2 regions of the Arthrobacter sp. MMS24-S77 genome follow, and region 1 is predicted to be linked to the other one. Evidence: riboswitches for the same ligand, from Rfam matches in the RefSeq annotation. Region 1 holds a riboswitch; the other holds the start of a gene.
The links. Region 1 has a riboswitch for glycine ahead of gcvP (aminomethyl-transferring glycine dehydrogenase). Riboswitches for the same ligand answer to the same signal wherever they lie in the genome.
Positions count from the first base shown of each region.

Region 2: linked by a shared signal. The riboswitch ahead of lipA (lipoyl synthase) and the one ahead of gcvP (aminomethyl-transferring glycine dehydrogenase) in region 1 are both predicted to bind glycine.

Region 1 is NZ_JBTZRN010000001.1:872,141-882,130, reverse strand. It holds gene glyA (serine hydroxymethyltransferase) at 1-1,314, opposite strand, end outside; gene gcvH (glycine cleavage system protein GcvH) at 1,311-1,694, opposite strand; gene gcvT (glycine cleavage system aminomethyltransferase GcvT) at 2,234-3,382, opposite strand; gene gcvP (aminomethyl-transferring glycine dehydrogenase) at 3,395-6,262, opposite strand; glycine riboswitch at 6,314-6,420, opposite strand; glycine riboswitch at 6,422-6,519, opposite strand; gene ACX5I4_RS04100 (TetR/AcrR family transcriptional regulator) at 6,710-7,249, opposite strand; gene ACX5I4_RS04095 (MFS transporter) at 7,332-8,873, shown strand; gene ACX5I4_RS04090 (DUF1003 domain-containing protein) at 8,994-9,428, shown strand; gene ACX5I4_RS04085 (sigma-70 family RNA polymerase sigma factor) at 9,425-9,990, opposite strand, start outside.
Region 2 is NZ_JBTZRN010000001.1:4,133,251-4,143,240, reverse strand. It holds gene ACX5I4_RS19100 (COG4315 family predicted lipoprotein) at 1-76, opposite strand, end outside; partial or broken gene ACX5I4_RS19095 (sigma-70 family RNA polymerase sigma factor) at 231-732, shown strand; gene ACX5I4_RS19090 (anti-sigma factor) at 729-1,493, shown strand; gene ACX5I4_RS19085 (methylenetetrahydrofolate reductase) at 1,527-2,078, opposite strand; gene lipA (lipoyl synthase) at 2,356-3,381, opposite strand; glycine riboswitch at 3,431-3,536, opposite strand; glycine riboswitch at 3,538-3,636, opposite strand; gene ACX5I4_RS19075 (cupin domain-containing protein) at 3,778-4,296, opposite strand; gene ACX5I4_RS19070 (MarR family winged helix-turn-helix transcriptional regulator) at 4,495-5,040, shown strand; gene ACX5I4_RS19065 (aspartate dehydrogenase domain-containing protein) at 5,090-5,890, opposite strand; gene ACX5I4_RS19060 (Rieske 2Fe-2S domain-containing protein) at 5,920-7,131, opposite strand; gene ACX5I4_RS19055 (recombinase-like helix-turn-helix domain-containing protein) at 7,135-7,353, opposite strand; gene ACX5I4_RS19050 (alpha/beta fold hydrolase) at 7,346-7,960, opposite strand; gene ACX5I4_RS19045 (thiamine pyrophosphate-binding protein) at 7,977-9,623, opposite strand; gene ACX5I4_RS19040 (SDR family oxidoreductase) at 9,712-9,918, opposite strand; gene ACX5I4_RS19035 (SDR family oxidoreductase) at 9,837-9,990, opposite strand, start outside.

The DNA.
Region 1 (9,990 bases):
CGCTGCAACGCCCGGGTAGAGCGGGTGAGCGGCGGCGAGTGCCTCCACGCGGTGACGCAGGCCGGAGAGGTCTGCGTCGGCGTCGGCGATCAGTGCCTCGGCGATGACGTCCGCAACCTCACGGAACGCCGCTTCACCGAAACCGCGCGTGGCCAGGGCCGGGGTGCCGATCCGAAGACCGGAGGTCACCATCGGGGGGCGCGGGTCGAAGGGAACCGCATTGCGGTTGACGGTGATGTCGATCGCGGCGAGGCGGTCCTCGGCCTGCTGGCCGTCCAGTTCGCAGTTGCGCAGATCCACCAGCACCAAGTGCACGTCCGTGCCGCCCGAAATCACCGAGATCCCCTTGGCCGTGACGTCAGGCTGGATGAGGCGTTCGGCCAGGATCCGGGCACCGGCCAGCACGCGCTCCTGGCGCTCCTTGAACTCTTCCGACCCGGCGATCTTGAACGCCACGGCCTTGCCGGCGATCACGTGCTCCAGCGGGCCGCCCTGCTGGCCCGGGAAGACCGCGGAGTTGATCTTCTTGGCGATGTCGGCGTCGTTGGAGAGGATGATGCCGCCGCGCGGACCGGCGAGGGTCTTGTGCGTCGTGGACGTCGTGACGTGGGCGTGCGGGACCGGGGACGGGTGCAACCCGGCGGCCACGAGGCCGGCGAAGTGCGCCATGTCCACCATCAAATACGCGCCCACAAGGTCCGCGATCCGGCGGAACTCGGCGAAGTCCAGCTGGCGCGCGTAAGCGGACCAGCCGGCCACGATCAGCGCCGGCTTGTGCTCCAGGGCCAGGCGCTCCACCTCGGCCATGTCGACCGTGTGGGTGTCCTCCCGGACACCATACGGGACCACGTTGTAGAGCTTGCCGGAGAAGTTGATCCGCATCCCGTGGGTCAGGTGCCCGCCGTGGGCCAGGTTCAGGCCCATGATCGTGTCGCCCGGCTTGATCAGCGCGTGCATCACCGAAGCGTTCGCCTGGGCACCGGAGTGCGGCTGCACGTTCGCGAACCCGGCACCAAAGAGGGCCTTCACCCGGTCGATGGCCAGCTGCTCGATGATGTCCACGTGCTCGCAGCCACCGTAGTAGCGCTTGCCCGGGTAGCCCTCGGCGTACTTGTTCGTCAGCACCGAACCCTGAGCCTGCATCACGGCCACGGCGGTGTGGTTCTCGGACGCGATCATTTCCAGGCCCGAACGCTGACGGTCCAGCTCGTCGTCGATTTTCGCCGCGATCTCTGGATCCAGCTCGGACAACAGCGTGTCCAGGGACGGGGAAACGACCTGCTCGAACACGGCGGTTCCGTTTGCGGCGCTCACAGCTCGCCACCGTTCTTGGAAGCGTATTCCTCCGCGGAAAGCAGCGGACCGTCGGACTCCGCGGCCACCTTGAAGAGCCAGCCCGCACCGTACGGATCGTTGTTGATCAGGGCAGGATCGTCGACGACGGCGGAGTTCACTTCCGTGACCTCGCCCGTCACCGGGGAGTACAGGTCCGAGACGGACTTCGTGGACTCAACCTCGCCGCAGGTCTCCCCCGCGGTCACAGCCGAACCGATCTCGGGCAAGTCAACGTACACAATGTCGCCAAGGGCATCGGTGGCCACGGCGGATATACCGACAGACACAAGATTGCCGGCTTCGCGGGCAACCCACTCGTGCTCGTCGGAGTACTGGAGTTCAGGTGCAACTTTTGCCATGTTTTTTCCTTTGCGTTGGTCTAAAAAACAGTTGTGGTCAGGTTACGCGGCGGGGGCCGCCATCCTCTGCGCGCTGCTCCTTCGTCGCTTTGACGCACGCTGCCGGATGCCGCTCCCCCACCGCTAGAGGCTTGTTCAGTTTTCGGGGCCAACAGTTCCGGAAAAGAACGCTGGCCCTTTCGGTCTTAGTAGGTGACCCGTGGTTCCCGTGGGCCAAGCTGCGGCAGGCGGCTCATCATCCAGCACCTTTGGCTTTCGAAAGCGAGCCAAAGGTGCCGGACTGAAACTGAACCCGAAGTGAGCCGCACAGAAGGTGAACTGCACGGCCCCATCGGGTGCCGGCATCCGGCAGCATGCGTCCCCACCGTCCCCCTAACCTCGCAAGCTCGGCCAGGGAACCCTGACGGCGTGGGCCCCTGCGGGAGCGACACGTCCGCTCAGCGGGCGTCTTCGCGACCGAGCATGCAGAGGATGTCGGACCCGACGGGCTAAACGCAACCACGGTCACCCACCCACCGGAACCGCGGGCCAACCGCGACCTACTTGGCCCGCTTGTAGAACGGCAGTGCCACGACCTCGAAGGGCTCGGCCTTGCCGCGCAGGTCTATGTCCAGGGCCGTGCCGGGTTCGGCGTGTTCGACGTCGACGTAGGCCAACGCGACGGGGTAGCCGAGGGTGGGGCTGGGCTGGCCGGAGGTGACTTCTCCGACCACCGCACCGTCCTTGAGGACCGGGTAGTGGCTGCGGCCGGCGCGGCGGCCCAGGCCCTTGAGGCCAACGAGCTTGCGGCCGCTGGTGGAACCGGCGCCCCCGGCTTTCAGGGCTTCCAGGGCGGCGCGGCCCACGAAGTCGCTTTCCTTGGCCAGCGACACCACCGGGCCCAGGCCGGCCGCGTAGGGGTTGCCTTCGCGGGAAAGCTCGTTGCCGTAGAGCGGCATGCCGGCTTCCAGGCGCAGCGAATCCCGGGATGCCAGGCCGGCGGGGATCAGCTCGCCGTCCTCGGCTGCGGCGGCGATTGCTTGCCACAGGGCGGCTGCGGCATCGTTGTCCACGAAGATTTCGAAGCCGTCCTCGCCGGTGTAGCCGGTGCGGGCGAGCAGCAGCTCGGTCGTGTTCCCTGCAAAGGTGAAGGGAACCTCGACGGCGGCGTAGTACTTGAGCCCGGTGACGAGGGAGTGCTGATCGGCCGGGACCAAGCGCAGGAGGATCTCTTCGGCCTTGGGGCCCTGGACCGCGATCAGGGAGGTGGCCGCGGAGGCGTCCTCGACGACGACGTCGAAGCCGCCTTCTTTGCCCGATCGGGCCCTTTGTGCCAGCGCCTCGGCAACAACTTTGGCGTTGCCGGCGTTGGGGACCACGAGGAACGTGGAATCCCCACGGCGGTAGGTGATGAGGTCGTCGATGATTCCGCCGTCTTCCTGGCAGATCAGCGAGTACTTGGCCTTGCCAATAGACATCGCGGAGATCTTGCCCACCAAGGCGTAGTCCAGGAAGGCCGCGGCGTCCGGGCCGGTGACCCAGACTTCGCCCATGTGGGAGAGGTCGAACAGGCCAGCGGCATTGCGGACGGCGTGGTGTTCGGCCAGTTCGGAGGAGTACTTCAGGGGCATCTGCCAGCCACCGAAATCGGTGAAGGAAGCGCCGAGCTTCTTGTGCTCTTCGTAGAGCGCCGTGTAGTTCTCAGTCATCGTGAGGAGTCCTTAGTTCTCGAAGTCTTCGATCGGAGGGCAGGAGCAGACCAGGTTGCGGTCCCCTGCGGCGCCGTCGATGCGGCCGACAGGCGGGAAGTACTTGTCCTGCTTGAGGTGGTGGACCGGGAACACGGCCTGCTCGCGGGAGTACTCACGGTCCCAATCGGAACTCACGACGGCGGCCGCGGTGTGCGGCGCGTGGCGCAGCGGGCTGTTCTCCACCGCGAAGTCGCCGTGGGCGACCTGGTCGATTTCCTTGCGGATGGTGATCATGGCCTCGATGAAGCGGTCGATCTCCCCCAGGTCCTCGGATTCGGTGGGCTCCACCATCAGGGTGCCGGCCACCGGGAACGCCAGGGTGGGGGCGTGGAAACCGTAGTCGATGAGGCGCTTGGCCACATCCTCCGCGGTGACTCCGGTCTTGGCCGTCAGTTCGCGCAGATCCAGGATGCACTCGTGCGCCACGAGTCCGCCTTCACCGGTGTAGAGGACCGGGAAGTGCTCGTTCAGGCGCGAGGCGATGTAGTTCGCCGCAAGCAGCGCGGACTTCGTGGCCTCGGTCAGGCCTTGCCCGCCCATGAGCTTCACGTACGCCCAGGAAATCGGCAACACACCCGCGGAGCCGTACCGCGAAGCGGAAATCGCGACGCCAGTCCCTGGCAAAGAAGCGCCGTCTTCATGCGCTGCCTTGTTCGCATCGCCCGGCATGAAGGGTGCAAGGTGCGCCTTGGCAGCGACCGGGCCCACGCCCGGTCCGCCGCCGCCGTGCGGGATGCAGAAGGTCTTGTGAAGGTTCAGGTGGGACACGTCGCCGCCGAACTTGCCCGGCTGGGCCAGGCCAACGAGCGCGTTGAGGTTGGCGCCGTCAACGTACACCTGGCCGCCGGCTGCATGCACGGAGTCGCAGATCTCGCGCACGTCCGCGTCGTACACGCCGTGCGTGGACGGGTAGGTGATCATGATGGCCGAGAGGACATCCTTGTTGGCCTCGATCTTGGCCTGCAGGTCCGTATGGTCGATCGTGCCGTCCGCCGCGGTGGCCACCACAACCACCTTCATGCCGGCCAGCACCGCCGAGGCAGCATTGGTGCCATGGGCCGACGCCGGGATGAGGCAGACGTTGCGCTGCAGGTCCCCGCGGGAGAGGTGGTAACCGCGGATGGCCAGCAGGCCCGCGAGCTCACCCTGGGAACCGGCGTTGGGCTGGATGGACACCTGGTCGTAACCGGTGATCTCCGTCAGGTCGGCTTCCAGATCTTCGATCAGTTCACGCCAGCCCCCGGTCTGGGAATCCGGGGCGAAGGGGTGGATCGAGGCGAACTCCGGCCAGGAGATGGCTTCCATCTCGGCAGTGGCGTTCAGCTTCATGGTGCACGAACCCAGCGGGATCATGGTGCGGTCCAGCGCAAGATCACGGTCAGAGAGCCTGCGGATGTAGCGCAGCAGCTGGGTTTCGGAACGGTGCGTGTTGAACACCGGGTGCTGCAGGTAGTCCGAAGAACGCACGACGTCGGCCTCCAGGGCGAAACCCTCACCCGACTCCGCGAGCGAAGCGCCGAACGCGGCGACGACGTCGGCGAGGACCGCCGCCGTCGTGGTCTCATCCACTGACACGCCGACCATGTCGCCGTCGATGATCCGCAGGTTGATGCCCTTGGCCTCGGCGGCTGCAACGATCCCGGCAGCCTTGCCCGGGACGCGGACCGTGACGGTGTCGAAGAAGCTCCCGTGCAGGACCTCAAGGCCCGCGGCCTTCAAGGACGCCGCCAGAGTCCGGGCGTGGCTGTGGGCGGTCTCGGCAATCGCCTTCAGCCCATCGGGGCCGTGGTAGACCGCGTACATCGAGGACACGATGGCAAGCAAAGCCTGCGCGGTGCAGATGTTGGACGTCGCCTTCTCGCGGCGGATGTGCTGCTCCCGGGTCTGCAGCGCCAGACGGTACGCGGGAGTGCCGGCGTCGTCCTTCGAAACCCCCACCAAACGGCCCGGCATCGACCGCTCAAGGCCCTTCTGCACCGCCATGTACGCGGCGTGCGGGCCGCCGAAGAACAACGGAACACCGAAACGCTGGGTGGAACCGACCGCGATGTCCGCACCCTGCTCCCCCGGAGGCGTGATCAGGGTCAGGGCCAGCAGGTCCGCGGCGACGGTGACGAGGGCGCCCCGTTCCTTGGCGGCAGCGATCACCGCCGTGTGGTCGAACACCCTGCCCGAAACGCCCGGCTGCTGCAGCACGATCCCGTTGATCTCGCCCCCGGGCAGGCCCAGGGACAAGTCCGCGATCTCCACCTCGAAGCCCAGCGCCTCGGCCCGGCCCTTCACGATCGCGATGGTCTGCGGCAGGCAGTCCGCGTCAAGGACCGTCTTGCCGTCATGGGCCGCCTTGTTCTTGTTGGCCCGGCGCATCATCAGGACCGCCTCGGCCACCGCCGTGGCTTCATCCAGCAGGGAGGCGTTGGCGATGGGCAGGCCCACCAGGTCCTGGACCATGGTCTGGAAGTTCAGCAGCGCCTCGAGACGGCCCTGGGAAATTTCCGGCTGGTACGGGGTGTACGCCGTGTACCAGGCCGGGGACTCGAGGATGTTGCGGCGGATCACCGGCGGAGTGACGGTGTCGTAATAGCCCTGGCCGATCATCTGCACGGCCGTCTTGTTCTTGGCCGCCAGCCTGCGCAGCTCCGCCAGAACCTCAACTTCGCTGAGGGCGTTCTGGAGGGTCAGGGCGACGTCCTGGCGGATGTCATTGGGAACCGCGGTGTCCACGAGCGAATCGACACTGTCGTAACCAACAGACTTGAGCATGATGTCAATGTCGGCTTGGCGGCGGGCGCCGATATGCCGGTCAACGAACGTGGTGGAGGTTGAACTAACCGTCACGAAGGAACTCCATTACTAAGGCGGCGTGGGTACGCCACAGCTAATCGGGTTCCTCCCCGCTCTGTATTGGACCTGAGAGTTTCCGCGAATCCGCGCTTTCGCGCTGCTTCGCTTGCACCGTCGGTGAGCACGCGTCAGCGTGCTGCTTTCCAGAGTTGCCTTGCCGCGGCGGTGCGTGGGCCTGAGAGATTCCTGGGGAGGATTTGCTCCTACGGCGCCTGCATCACATGCCTGCAGGACTCTCCCGCCGCAGATCAAAGGCGTATTCAGTTATGTGAATCGGATCGTGGTTGCCGGTGACGGCTGCCACAACTGTCAATTGTCCTATGGACTGCTCGCGTCCGCAAATATGGGTCACCGAGCCGCCTGACTTCCCCAACTGACTCGCACTAGATGTCGTTTTGGAGCCTCTAAAGGACAACAACTGCTAGTCAGTTGGGTCGGCACTCAGTTACGCAGGCGTTCGACGGCGGCAAGCAGCGCACCGACGTCGGCGTTCCTCTCGCTCGCATTGGCTCCCGGGCCGCCTTCAAGCATTGCGTTGAAGTAGAGCCCATCGCCCATATACCGGACCGCCTTGGCCATCTCCGGACCCACTTCGTCGGCGAGCACATCCAGCCATTGTTGCTGGATCCCGGCAAAGCGCCTGCGGGTTTCTTCGTGCGCTACCTCCGCAAGCCGCGTGGCGGCCACGAACACCCTGTCCATGGGAGTATCGGCCCACAGGGAGGACTTGATGAAGAACGCAGAGGCGCCCTCGGGAGCCGCCTTCATCGCCTCGATGTCCAGTGCGGCGAGCGCGTCCATGCGTTCGAGCAGGGCGCTGATCATGGATTCCTTGTTGGGGAAATGGTAGAGCAAGCCCCCCTTGGAGACGCCTGCGCGCTTGGCGACGGCGTCCAGGGTGGCAGCCCGCTCCCCCACCTCGATCAGCAGGGCTTCAAAGGCATCCAGGACAGCGTCCCGGGCAATAGGTTTTCGCGGCATGGTGTCCATCATCCCTTAGTTCGATGCGGCAGATCGATGAGTCGAATTGAAACTATACCGTCCAGACGGTACAGTTATCTTCATGTTCAGCCCATCCACAACCCAGCACCCCCGCACCTCGTCGACCCAGTCCGCCCCGTGGCGCGATTGGACTGCCCTGGCACTCTTGATGTTCCCTGTGCTGCTGGTGGCTGTGGACAATACCGCGCTGACATTTGCCCTGCCGGAAATCGCCCGGACGCTGGACGTCGGGGGCGTACAGCTGCTGTGGGTCGTAGACGTTTACGCGCTGGTCCTGGCCGCATTGCTGGTGTCCATGGGCAACTTGGGAGACAGGATCGGCCGCCGCCGCTTGCTCTTGATCGGCAGCACGGGCTTCGCCGCCGTTTCCGCGGCCACTGCATTCGCCCCGTCGGCCGAATGGCTCATTGCTGGACGCGCCGGCATGGGCATCTTCGGAGCCATGCTCATGCCCTCAACGCTGTCCTTGATCCGCAATATCTTCCCGGACCCGAACCGCCGCCGGCTTGCTGTGGCTGTCTGGGCCGCAGGCTTCTCCGGCGGCGCCGCGCTCGGGCCGATCTTCGGTGGCTGGCTCGTGGAACACTTCTGGTGGGGAGCCGTGTTCCTGGTGGCCGTGCCGCTGTTGCTGCCCTTGCTGGCCTTCGGCCCGTCCCTGATTCCCGAGTCCAAGGACCGCAATCCGGGCAAACCTGACGTCCCCAGCGTCGTGCTGTCTATCCTGACGATGGCGCCTCTGGTTTATGGCATCAAGGAGGCCGCGGTGCACGGCTTCGGCCCGGGACCCGCCGCCTTCATGGCGTTCGGCATGGCCATGGGAATCGTCTTCGTCCGCAGGCAGCGTTCCCTGGCATCGCCCATGCTGGACGTACGGCTTTTTGGGAACAAGGTTTTCAGCACGGCCATCATTGCCAACGTCCTGTCCCTGTTTTCCATGACAGGCTTCATCTACTTCTTCGCGCAGCACTTGCAGCTCGTAGAGGGCCAGTCCCCCATGGAGGCAGGAATCGCCATGGTTCCGGCACTGCTGGCCACCATCGTGGCAGGCCTGGTGGTGGTTCCCCTGGTCAAGCGGATCCGCCCGGGACTCGTGGTGGCTTTCGGCCTGACGTTGAGCGCCGTGGGTTATCTCGTGGCCGCCCTGGGCAACCATGGCCAGGGCCCCGGGTACCTTTTGACGGCACTCCTGCTGCTGGCCATCGGGGTTGGATCGGCGGAGACCATCTCCAACGACCTCATCCTGGGCGCCGTTCCTGCCGACAAGGCCGGCGCGGCCTCGGCGATCTCCGAGACAGGCTACGAACTCGGCTCATTGCTGGGCACGGCAGTCCTTGGCTCGATCCTGACCGCGTCCTACCAGCACCACTTGCTTCTTCCCGTTGAACTGTCCGGCCATGCCGCCGAGCGTTCGCGGGAGACGCTCGCCGGAGCCGTGGACACCGCCGCTGCACTGCCCCAGCCACTGGCCGGAGCCCTGACCGCCGCGGCGCGTGCCGCCTTTGAATCGGGCGTCCACATCACCGCGGCGATCGGGCTGGTACTGATGGCTGGAGCGGCAGTCCTTGCCGCCGTCGTACTCCGCCGCGTGCCGACCGCGAAGTAGGCCGTCAGTCGCCTTCGACGAAGGCCTTGGGGGCATCGAGGAGACCCTCGGTGCCCTCTTTACGGCACTGAAGCGCCTGCTGTCAGGCTCCGTCCCGTATGCACGGCTAGGCTGGGCCCCATGAGCACAGCTGAGCAAAAATCCACGTGGCATGCCGAACACAAAGCAAGCTTGAGCTCGGGTCAGCGAGCCGCGGATATCATGCGAAATGGGATGGGGAGCTGGCCGTTCGTCGGCGGCTTCATCTTCTTCATGCTCGTGTGGGCAGCCATCAACACCTGGGTACTGCCAGGCAACGGTTGGGACCCCTACCCGTTCATCCTGCTGAACCTGTTCCTGTCGATGCTGGCGGGGCTTCAGGGAGCGATCCTCCTGATCGCCGCCAAACGCCAGGATGCGATTGCGGCCGCGATGGCCCAACACGACTACGACACAGACCTCGCCGCGCGAGCGGACATTGGCCTGCTGTTGAAGATCAACGAACAACAGCTGGAAATCCTGCGTGAGCTTCGCAGGATCACTCCCGACGCTGAAGTTAGACGGTCCCCAAACTAGACGGCTTGGTTCAACGCGGCATCGTGCGAACTGAAACCACGCGTAATTCCGCCGAGGGTCGCGGTGGCGAGCGTCGAGAGGTAGTCGTGCCGGCGTCGCGCAGTAATCCGCGACTGCGGCTCGAGGACTTGCTCGGGGTCGTCAGCGTAGTGCGCAGAGAGACCATCGCGCATGAGCCGGATACCTTCGGCGCGCTGTTGGGACACTGCGGCGTGCGTGGAACCAAGCTCTTCGGCGAGCTCCTTGACGGTCCTCCCGGCGAAGTAGATCTCCTCGACGACGTATCGCATCTTTTCGGGCAGGGCCTCGACGGCGGCGCGAAGGTACTTGAGGCGTTCATCGGCCAGGACGGAGTGTTCCGGGGAGAGAGTGTCCGCGGCAACGGTGTCGACGACGACGTCGTCCAGCGGCGATAGCGTCCGGGCGGCATCGGCGAGGGCCGCCTCCACCACGCTGCGCTCGACGCCGAGGGCTGACGCGGTTTCCGCCACAGTAGGCGTCCGACCAAGGACGCCGGAAAGGGTTTCCTGGACCGACATGGTTTCCTTGATGCGTTTGCGTG
Region 2 (9,990 bases), 3.3 Mb from region 1:
CCGGGCTGCCTCCGCAGGCACTCAGGACAATGGCCAGTGCGAGGACGCCCAGACCGGTGCCGAGTTGCTTCTTCATGGCGTGCTCCTTTGCTTGGACCGGCCGTCGACGTACCGGAAACTAACCCGTACGACGACGTGAGGTGAAGAATGGTTCAAAGGGCTGAACCATTTTCGTGTCGGGCACGTCGTATCGCAGGAGAAGGGGAAGCCGCAGCAGACAGGAGGCGCCGATGCCGCTCGACGAGGATGTCGTGGCCGCGATCTACCGCGACCACGGCACAGCCCTGCGCCGCTTCGTGCTGAGCTGCACGCCGGACGCACATCTCGGCTGAAGACGTGGTGCAGGAAACCATTCTTCGGGTATGGCAGCACGCCCCCCAGATCACCGGGAGCCTGCGCAGCTATTTGTTCCGCACGGCCCGCAACGTCATTATCGACAATTATCGGAAGGCCCAGCGGCGGCCGGCCGAGGCTGCCGAACGCGACATAGCGGACCCGGAGGAAGCCACCGAACGCGTTGACGAGCTCCTCAACCGGGTCCTCATGGAAGAAGCCCTCCTGCGGCTAAGCACCGAGCACCGGGAGGTCCTAATAGCCCTGCATTATGAAGGTTTCACGGTGAACGAGGCCGCGCTGAGGCTCAACATCCCCGGCGGAACCGTGAAATCCCGGGCCTTCTACGCCGTCAGGGCGCTTCGCACGATTTTGGACGAAATGGGGGTGCAGCGGTGAACGAAACCGGACTTCACCAATTACTGGGCGCCTACCTGCTTGGCGGCTTGGAGCCTGACGAGGCCAGGGCCTTCGAGGAGCACCTGGAAACCTGCGCTGATTGTCGGCGTGAGCTAGGCGAGCTGGAAAGCCTCCCGGCCCTCCTTGACGCTGTCCCCGTGCCCGACGCCGTCGCGCTCACTGCCGGGCGCCCCGCCGTCGAGCGCCCTGCCGTGGCGCAATCCGCCGCGCAATCCGCGGCCGGACGCCTCGCCGAGCGTCCCGCCGTCGAGTCCACTTCCGACGCTCGCTCACTTTTGGGACCCTTTTCAGAAACGCTCCCGCAGCCGATCCTCCTGAAAATGGCAGCGCGACGACGGAAATCCCGACGGCGGTGGACGTCTCTGGTGAGTGCCGTGGCCGCGGCGTGCCTCGGGCTGGGAGTCCTGGCCGGGCCGCTGCTGAACCAGCCGCCCAAGCCTGACGCCAGCTACTCCGTGCAAACGGACAATGGCCTGCAACTCACCGTGGGGCTCGTCAGGAAATCGTGGGGCACCGAGCTGCAGCTCGAAGGCCACAGCATGCCGCTGCAAGGCACCATGTACCTGTGGGTCAAAGGCCGCGACGGCAACGAGGAATTGGCGTGCGGTTGGGCCGCGACGTCCAGTGGACACATCAAGGTGACGGGCGCGACGCCGGTCCAGCTCGCCGGGATCTCGGGCGTGGAACTGCGGGACGACGCCCAGAGGACGGTCGCGGTAATTTCGGTCCCGGGGAGCTAGGGGTCCCCGGAGCCGGTGGTGATTGTCCGCCGGCTACGCGGATGCCGGTTCGTTGGCCGTAGGCTCGCGCAGGTCCATTGCTTGCCACGTGGGCTTATCGAGCCTATTGAAGCTGTAGAGATGGATTCCCGAGACACTCTCTGGGTGCGCCACGAGTTCGGCGACAAGGCTCTCCGGTGAGTACTTGTCGCCGCTCAGGAGCCGACGGGCGAGAGTTCCCTTGCTGCTGAGGAACTTCAGGGACGTCCCCACACCGATTTGGGTTGCCAGGGCCAACAGTTTGGTCCGGGGAACGGCCCCGGCCACTCCGGCCCACACCGGAAGCTCGACGCCTTCCCGGCGCAGGAGTGTTGCGTAGTCGAGGATCTTCGGGGCGGAGAAGCACATCTGCGTGACAACGTGCGTGGCCAGGTGCTGTTTGGCCAACAGGGCATCCAAGAGGTCCAGCCCGCCCACGGAAGGATGACCTTCGGGATAGCCGGCGATGCCCGCGGAGATCCTGCCTCCCGAGTACTCGGCGATGTCCTCCAAGAGGTGGAGGCACGATTCGTAGGGGCCAGCACCCCGCGGTCCGTCCCCACCAATGGCGAAGACCTCGGTGATCCCTGCAGCTTCGCAGTCCCGGAGGATTCCGGAAAGCTGCCCCGGTCCTCCAGCCCGCGTGCCGACAGGTGCGGGATCACGTTGTAGCCAAGGAGGCTGAGCTTGAGGGAGGCCTCCATGGTTCGCGTGATGCCGTGATGGGGCAAACAGGTAACGGTGAGCGTTGTGGATACAGGCACCGTGGCCTGGACCTTCTCGACGATTCCGTCCGAGGGAATGATTTCAATCCGCGTGGGGAGCATGCTGGGGTCCTTACGGATCAGGCCGTCGCGTGGTGTGCGAGGAGGGTGCTGGCTTCCTGGCGGGTGGTGCCGGAGTCCTGGATGCCGTCGGCGATGTGGGCCAGGTGGGCGGGGATGTCGCGGCCTTTCTTGCGCATCGCGGTGGCCCAGAGGCGTCCGGCGCGGTAGGAGGAGCGGACCAGGGGTCCGGACATGACGCCGAGGAAGCCGATCTCCTCGGCCTCGTGCTGCAGGTCCACGAATTCCTGGGGTTTGACCCAGCGGTCCACGGGCAGGTGCCGTTCGGAGGGTCGCAGGTACTGGGTGATGGTGATCAGGTCACAGCCCGCGGCGTGCAGGTCGGCCAGGGCTTCGGAGATCTCGGCCCGGGTTTCGCCCATGCCCAGGATCAGGTTGGACTTGGTGACCATGCCCAGGTTGCGGCCCTGGGTGATGACGTCCAGGGAGCGGTCGTAGCGGAACGCGGGGCGGATGCGCTTGAAGATCCGGGGCACGGTCTCGACGTTGTGCGCGAAGACCTCGGGGGCGGAGTCGCAGATCGCATTGATGTGTTCGGGTTTGCCGGAGAAGTCCGGGATGAGCAGTTCCACGCCGGTGCCGGGGTTCAGTTCGTGGATCTTGCGGACGGTTTCGGCGTAGAGCCAGACGCCTTCGTCTTCGAGGTCGTCCCGGGCCACGCCGGTCACGGTGGCGTAGCGCAGGGCCATGGCCTGGACGGAGCGGGCGACCTTGGTGGGTTCGAAGCGGTCCACGGGGGAGGGCTTGCCGGTGTCGATCTGGCAGAAGTCGCAGCGGCGGGTGCATTCGGAGCCGCCGATCAGGAAGGTCGCTTCCTTGTCTTCCCAGCACTCGAAGATGTTCGGGCAGCCGGCTTCCTCGCAGACGGTGTGCAGGCCTTCCTTTTTCACGAGGTTCTTCAGGCCCACGAATTCCGGGCCCATCTGGACCTTGGCCTTGATCCACTCGGGCTTGCGTTCGACCGGGACGGCTTTGTTGCGCTGTTCAACGCGCAGCAGCTTACGGCCTTCAGGTGCCAGGGTCATGAGGAACTCCATAATTCAGGTGGCGCGGACGCACCACGATGATTCGGTTCCTCCCCGCTCTGTATTGGACCTGAGAGTTTCCGCGCCACCCGCCTTCGCGGCTGGACGCTTGCACCGTCGGTGAGTCCGGTTGCCCGGGCTGCTTTCCAGAGTTGCCTTGCCGCGGCGGTACATGGGCCTGAGAGATTCCTGGGGAGGATTTGCTCCTACGGCGCCTGCTGAAACGTACCGGCAGGGCTCTCCCGCCGCAGATCATAAGCACGTGCCACCCTTCGGTGACACGTCTCACATGGTATCCGGTGCCTGTGCGGCACGCAAAGGGTGGTTAGTGAAACCGGACCTCCGGAAGCGCGGGTACCAGCTTGAGCTGGTACCCGCGCTTCTCGGAGCACATTTCTAGCGAGTGACTCCGTGCATCTCGGAGGTCGGCGGGTAGAAGGGAATCTCCGGCTTTTTCGCACCGATGATTACGCAGATCAGCGCATCATCTTCGCTGACAGTGCGAAGGCTCCGGGGAACGCCTGCAGGAACACGAATCAGGTCGCGGTAACCCAAAACACGACTGGCCGTCTTTGTACCGTCCTCGACATCGTGGACGCTGAACTCCACCTGCCCCTCGAGGACAAAGAACACCTCTTCGACGTCAGGGTGAGTGTGCTCCGGTCCTACGCACCCGGCCGGTAGAACCATGTTAGAGAACGTGAAGTGCTCGGCCTGGAGGATGTTGTTATCGTCCGAGTGGTCCCCGGTAGCTCCGGAGCCGATGTAGCGGACTTGGCCACGCCGGAATTTGTCTCCCATTTTTGTCTGGAACTTCAGAGTGTCAAAGTCAACGACACGGCTCTCACGGGACGCGATAGACGAATCGATGAGCTCTTCCAGATCTGTTGTCGGTGCACTTACGGTTTCACTCATTGTTAAACCTCTCTGACTGGGGCGATGTAAACCAAAAATTGGCAGCAAAGCTCAGGAGCGACTCCCTCAACTCTAACTATCTCAACACTAAGGTAACTTGAACTAAGTAACAAGACCTTGAGTGGAACTAGACTGAGTTAATTGATTGCCGAAAAGCTCAATGTTTAGATGCATCACCTACATCGAAAGGACGGGGCCATGCCTGACGATTCAACTGAAGCCGACGCCATTGACCGCATTCTGGCGGATTGGCTACGTGAACGGCCGGACTTGGATGCGAGCTCAATTGGCGTCCTCGGGCGGCTCTTGCGGCTGGCCAATCAGGTCCGCGCTGTCGAAAGTTCCTACTTTGATGCGTACGGTCTGACACTTGCGTCCTTCGACGTCCTGGCCAATCTGCGCCGCTCCGGGCCACCGCACCGGAAGACTGCTGGCGAGCTCGCGACCTCCTCCATGCTCACGACCGGTGGTATTACTTTCCGGTTGGACAGGATGGAGGAGCAGAACCTCATCGAGAGAGTTCGGACCCGCGAAGACCGTCGGGTTGTCTACGCCCAGCTGACCGCACATGGTAAGGCTGTTATCGATGAGGCATTTGGAAGGCATCTAGACAAGCAACGTCAAATGTTGAGCGGTCTGACACCATCGGAGCTCGATCAACTCGCAGCGCTATTGAAGAAGGCAGAGGCATCGGTAGTCGCATTTGATGTAAATGCGATGGAAGCGGTTGACCGAGGCTCCTGAACGCTTACTGCCCGATGCGGGAGGCTGTAGTTCGAGGCGGTTCCTGCACTCATATCAGTCCACCTCGGCCACCGATAATAGAGTCCAGAGATCGTAGTACGGCAAACGGTACTACACCGCTTGTCCTCGGATTGTCCTCAGAAGGCTTGTTGCGGATTTCGAACCGGTATTCCCCCATGTTTCCAGAAGCTTCGATGACGTGGCTGGTCAGTTCCGCTGCGGGGTCTGCCCTTACTTTGACCGTCACAACGTCCCAGTTGTTAACAGCGATGGCAACGGCTGCGCCAGCGTTTAGGGACTTGGGGAACAACAGCGCGGCCTCAGCGGCCGATCCTTCATAAATGTCCAGTGGGCCACGAGCATTGCGTATCTCTTCAACCAAAGCCTCGTTCATCCAGGGCTGGACAAGGGAGCCCGGCAGTTTCGTCGTCGTAATCGTGACTCTGTCATAGCCTGCCGCACGGGCGCCTGAGGACAAAAGGTCGAGGCCGCCAACTGCGCCAGAAGTCAGGAAGAGCCGCCCCGGCCCGGCGGTGTTGAGGTGATTTGAGAATTCTCTATCCGCCAGGGCACCAACCGACGTCACGAGCAGGTCAACACCCGCCCGGAGCACAACCTCGGCGTGTTCGACGAGTGCTTCCTGACCTGCGCATTCAACCAGCAAGTCGCAGCATTCGAGAGCCTCCGTCAGGTCCAGCTGCTTCACCGGAGCATTACTTAGCAGGCTCCGGGAGATGACCCCTTCCAAGACAGCCCCTGCGACCCGTCCCTCATTAATCCCAGCAACGACGGGTACACCGATGGCGCCGTAACCGATAACTCCGACCCGGCAGGTGCGTGCTGACTTCATAGTGTCCTTCAAGTATTGAGAGTGGGCAGTTAGTTCCGCTCGCACTCTGAACTACCGGTGCTTGCACGCGCTCTACAGCGCCTTAGCGGGAGAGGAGGTTGGTGGCCTCCGAAAGTCGGATTGCCATTTACATTCCGACTTTCGGAGGCGCTATTAAGGCCTTCCCCTCTGAGGACGGCGGCCTGCTTTTCAGCGTCGGCTTCGTATACACGCCTGATCCGTGCGACGCCGAGATCATGCTGGTAGAGGTGTTCGTCTTTGTCAGCGTCGGCCGCGAGTGCTTCGAGGACTTCTCGGTCCTGTTCCAAGACTGCCCAGTGTTTTTCTTCAAGGGTCGTCTTGTACATGAACCGCCAGACGTCGCGCTCCCAGTCGGAGACTGTGCGGGTGCGCCAATGGAAAATGGCCGAGTTATTTGCATCAATGGGAGTGGCCATGCCGACGATGCCAAAAGTCCCGCCGGGTCCTGCGGACTCGGCATAGGGGATTTCCAGATCGACGTAGTCCATGGCTTCGCGGCAGTATTCGACCCAGTCGAAGTTCACGCCGCGCTGGTCCGTCTTCTCAAAGAAGAAGCCACGGTCGGTTTCGCGGATGCGGAAACGGGCGCTGGTGTCTCCGCCGAACATTGAGTGTGAGTCGCGGTGAAGAAAAGCGCCGTGCATCGGATCCAGGACGTTGTCCATGTAGAAACGCCAGGGCCCCTTCCATTCCGCGAAGTTCGAGAACCAGGATATTTCCGGATTGGCCAAGCGGTCCGGCAGCTTGAACTCCGTTACCTCGGAGTCAGTTGTCAGTGGCATGAACGCAAAGATGGTATCGGCTGCTTCTGCAACTGCCAGCGACGTCGTGACGGTTCGGCCTTCGAGGGCACATCCGGGCATGCCAGGAACGGAAATTACCGTACCGTTTCCATCGACCTGTACCCCGTGATATTTGCAGGCTACGCGGTCTCCGAGGTGCTGACCGACGGAGAGGGGGGCGCTGCGGTGGGGGCAGCGGTCCTCGAGCATGCAGATACGTCCGGTGGCGTCGCGGAACAGCAGCCAGTCCACGCCCAGGCGCTTGACCTTGACCATGTCCCCGACCCCGACGAAGCGGGAGGGGTAGATCGGGTACCAGCGGTCCCGCAGGCCCATCGCTGCCAGTTCCTTGGCATCGACTTCGTGGCGGACGCCGACGACGTTTTTTGTCTTGCTCTTGCCGGCGGCGGGGCGTGCGGTTTGTGTTGTTGTTGTCATTTCTTATTCTCCCAGTCGTCGCATTTCGGCGCGGAAACGGGCTTCGTCCCACGGGCTGCCATCCGGAGCATTCAGGCCGAGGCCGTTCAAACCTGCAACCACTCCCGGCAGATCTTTTGTGCCGTCAGCGAAGATCTCGCTGAGTGCCCCGGCGAGTTTCTTCTCGTAGGGAGTCACACGCCCGGTGCGGGCCTGATTCGGTTCTAGGTACTGTTCAGCCACGGGAATCCTCCTCTGATTCGGCGAAGGTGTGCAGGCCTTCGGCGATGTTCATGAATGATGTGGCCCACTCGTTGAAAGAGTCAGCCCTTGTTCGGTGTGCGGGGACGGCGGTATTTTCGATAATGACGAAGACCCCATTGTCGATGCCGCCGGCAATGCTCTGGGGCTCGGCGATGTCGGTGTCTGCCTGCGGCGCGGCGGCGATAACCAGCGATGGGGCTTGAACGAGCTGGAGCGAATGGGCATACCCCTCGACGGAGGTATCAACCTCCGGGTCACCGAGAATCATGCTTTTGACCAGCTCGGGATAACGGCCGGCGAGCACGATCGTGCCGTAGACGGCACGGCCGGAAGTCACTAGGTGCACCGGGGTGACCCCGCCGTCCCGCAGCGCTGCCGCAGCAGCTGTGACCCATCCTTCAAGCTGGTCTTCTGGGACGGTGGCACCCAGATGGGCGCCACCCCAGGTTTGGGCATCGTAGGCGGCCACCTGCCGTGTGTACCATTCCCCGGCTCCGGAGCCGTTGTGGAGACAGACGACCCGGTGCCGGATCCGCCGTGTGTCCGCTTGTGGACTGTCCAGAGTTGGTGGTTCTGTGTGTGCCATTTTTCCTCTTCGTCCTTTAGTGGTTCCGGCTGGGGATATGCACCGGCGGCACAAACGCTCCCGGGGCTGGGTCCAGGGCCGTGACGTCAATTTCGATTACCGCCGGTCCTCGGACTGCCAGCGCTTCCGCCAGCGCCTGGTCGAACTGTCCGGAACCACGGACCCGCCAGAACGGCAGGTGAAGTGATTGGGCCAACAGATCGAAGTCCGGTGTGTGAAGGTTCACGCCGGCTTCGGCGAAGCCGTTGGCCTTTTGCATGTTCCGAAGGACTCCGTAGCCACTGTCATTGAAGACCAGGGCTACGCACCAGGCACCCGAACCTGCTAGGGAGGCGAGCTCACCGAGGTGGACCGCCAGTCCGCCGTCGCCGACGATCACCGCTGTGGGGATCCCGGGCCGGGCGCAGGCGGCGCCGATGCCCATGGCGAGTCCCTGACCGATCCCGCCGCCGAGCGGGAAAATGTTCGTTTCCCGAGAGTAGATTTCCAGCAGGCGGTTGCCCCATTGGCTGGAGGGGATCGTCACGTCCCGGGCGATCACTGATTCGCGGTCAAGCCGCCGGCGAAGGCTTTCGCAGATCTCGGCATACCCGCCGATGTATTCGGTCAGGGCGGCACGGACGTTGCGGCGCGTCGCGCGCACCCGCTCGGTCCAGCCCGTCTCGACGCCGGGGGCGGAGAGTTTCCCGACGATCTGCTCGAGCAAGATCCGGGAATCCCCCTCCAGCCCGACATTGGCCGGGTAGACGCGGCCGATGGCGGCAGGATCAATGTCAAGCTGGATGTGCGTGCTGGGCAGTGCCATAGAGTAGTGCTTCGTTTCGTTGGAACGGAAATGCGTTCCAACACTCAGCAGCACGTCCGCGTCTTCGAGGAGTGCCAGCGCCTCGGGTGTGGTTGCGAAGTTTCCGATTACCTGATCGTCGTCTTCGGGCACCACCCCTCTGCCTGAATTGCTGGTCAGCAACCCGGCCCCGAGGCGGTGCAGCAGCTCTGCGAGGGCCGTACCAGCACCTGCGGCCCCGCCACCTGCCCAGATGAGGGGCCTCTTGGCCTGCGAGAGCAGTTCGACGGCTTCGGCCACGGCTTCCTGGGCGATGGAGGCTTCAGGCCGGCTGGGTGGGTCCGCTGGTCGCTGGTCCTCTGGCAGGGCCAGGTACTGAAGGTCAATGGGCCATTCCAGGCTGGACGGAGTATGCGGGACGGACAGCAGGTGCGAAATAGCTTCCTCCAGGTCCGCTTCGGCATCTTTGGCGTTGAAAATGGTCCGTGCGTAGCCCGATACTGCCTGAAGCATTTGCAGCTGGCGCGGGACCTCATGGATCACTCCCCGGTTGCTTCCGAGGAATTCACTGTCAATCTGGCCGGTGATGTGTAGCACGCGGCTGCCTGCAGTCAGTGCCTCCACCATGGACCCGGCAGCGTTGCCGGCACCTGTCCCGGTGCTGGTCAGGGCAACTCCGAACTTGCCCGAAGCGCGCGCGTATGCATCCGCCGCATTCACGGCCGCAGCTTCATGGCGGACGGCGACGAAGTTAAGTTCCCGGTCCACGGCCTCGATCAGGGGAAGATTGTGGATGCTGATCACCCCGAAAGCGGTGTCAATGCCATGCCTGCGCATGACACGGACGAGGATGTCACCGCCGGTAGGGTTTTGGGGCATTTTCGTTCCTTGTTCCATGGATATGACTCATCTCTTTCGTAGATCAAGGCTGGGCAGGCGATTCAATGTGAGCCAGATGGCAGGCGCCTTACACATAGCGGCCAACACCGCCGCCGACATCGATCGTGGCTCCTGTTGTATAGCCGCTTAGCGGGGATAGAAGGGTGAGAATGTGGAAGGCGACTTCTTCAGCTGTGCCGAAGCGGCCCAGTTTTACCCCCGGTCTTTGGTGATCTCGGCGCTCCAGTCCGCGAAGTCCAGCCCGCTGCCTGATTGCTCGAATCGACGGCGCCACTGGCCGGTGTCGATCAATCCGAGCAGCACTGAGTTGACCCGGGTACCGTCCGCGGCGAGGTCTTCAGACAGT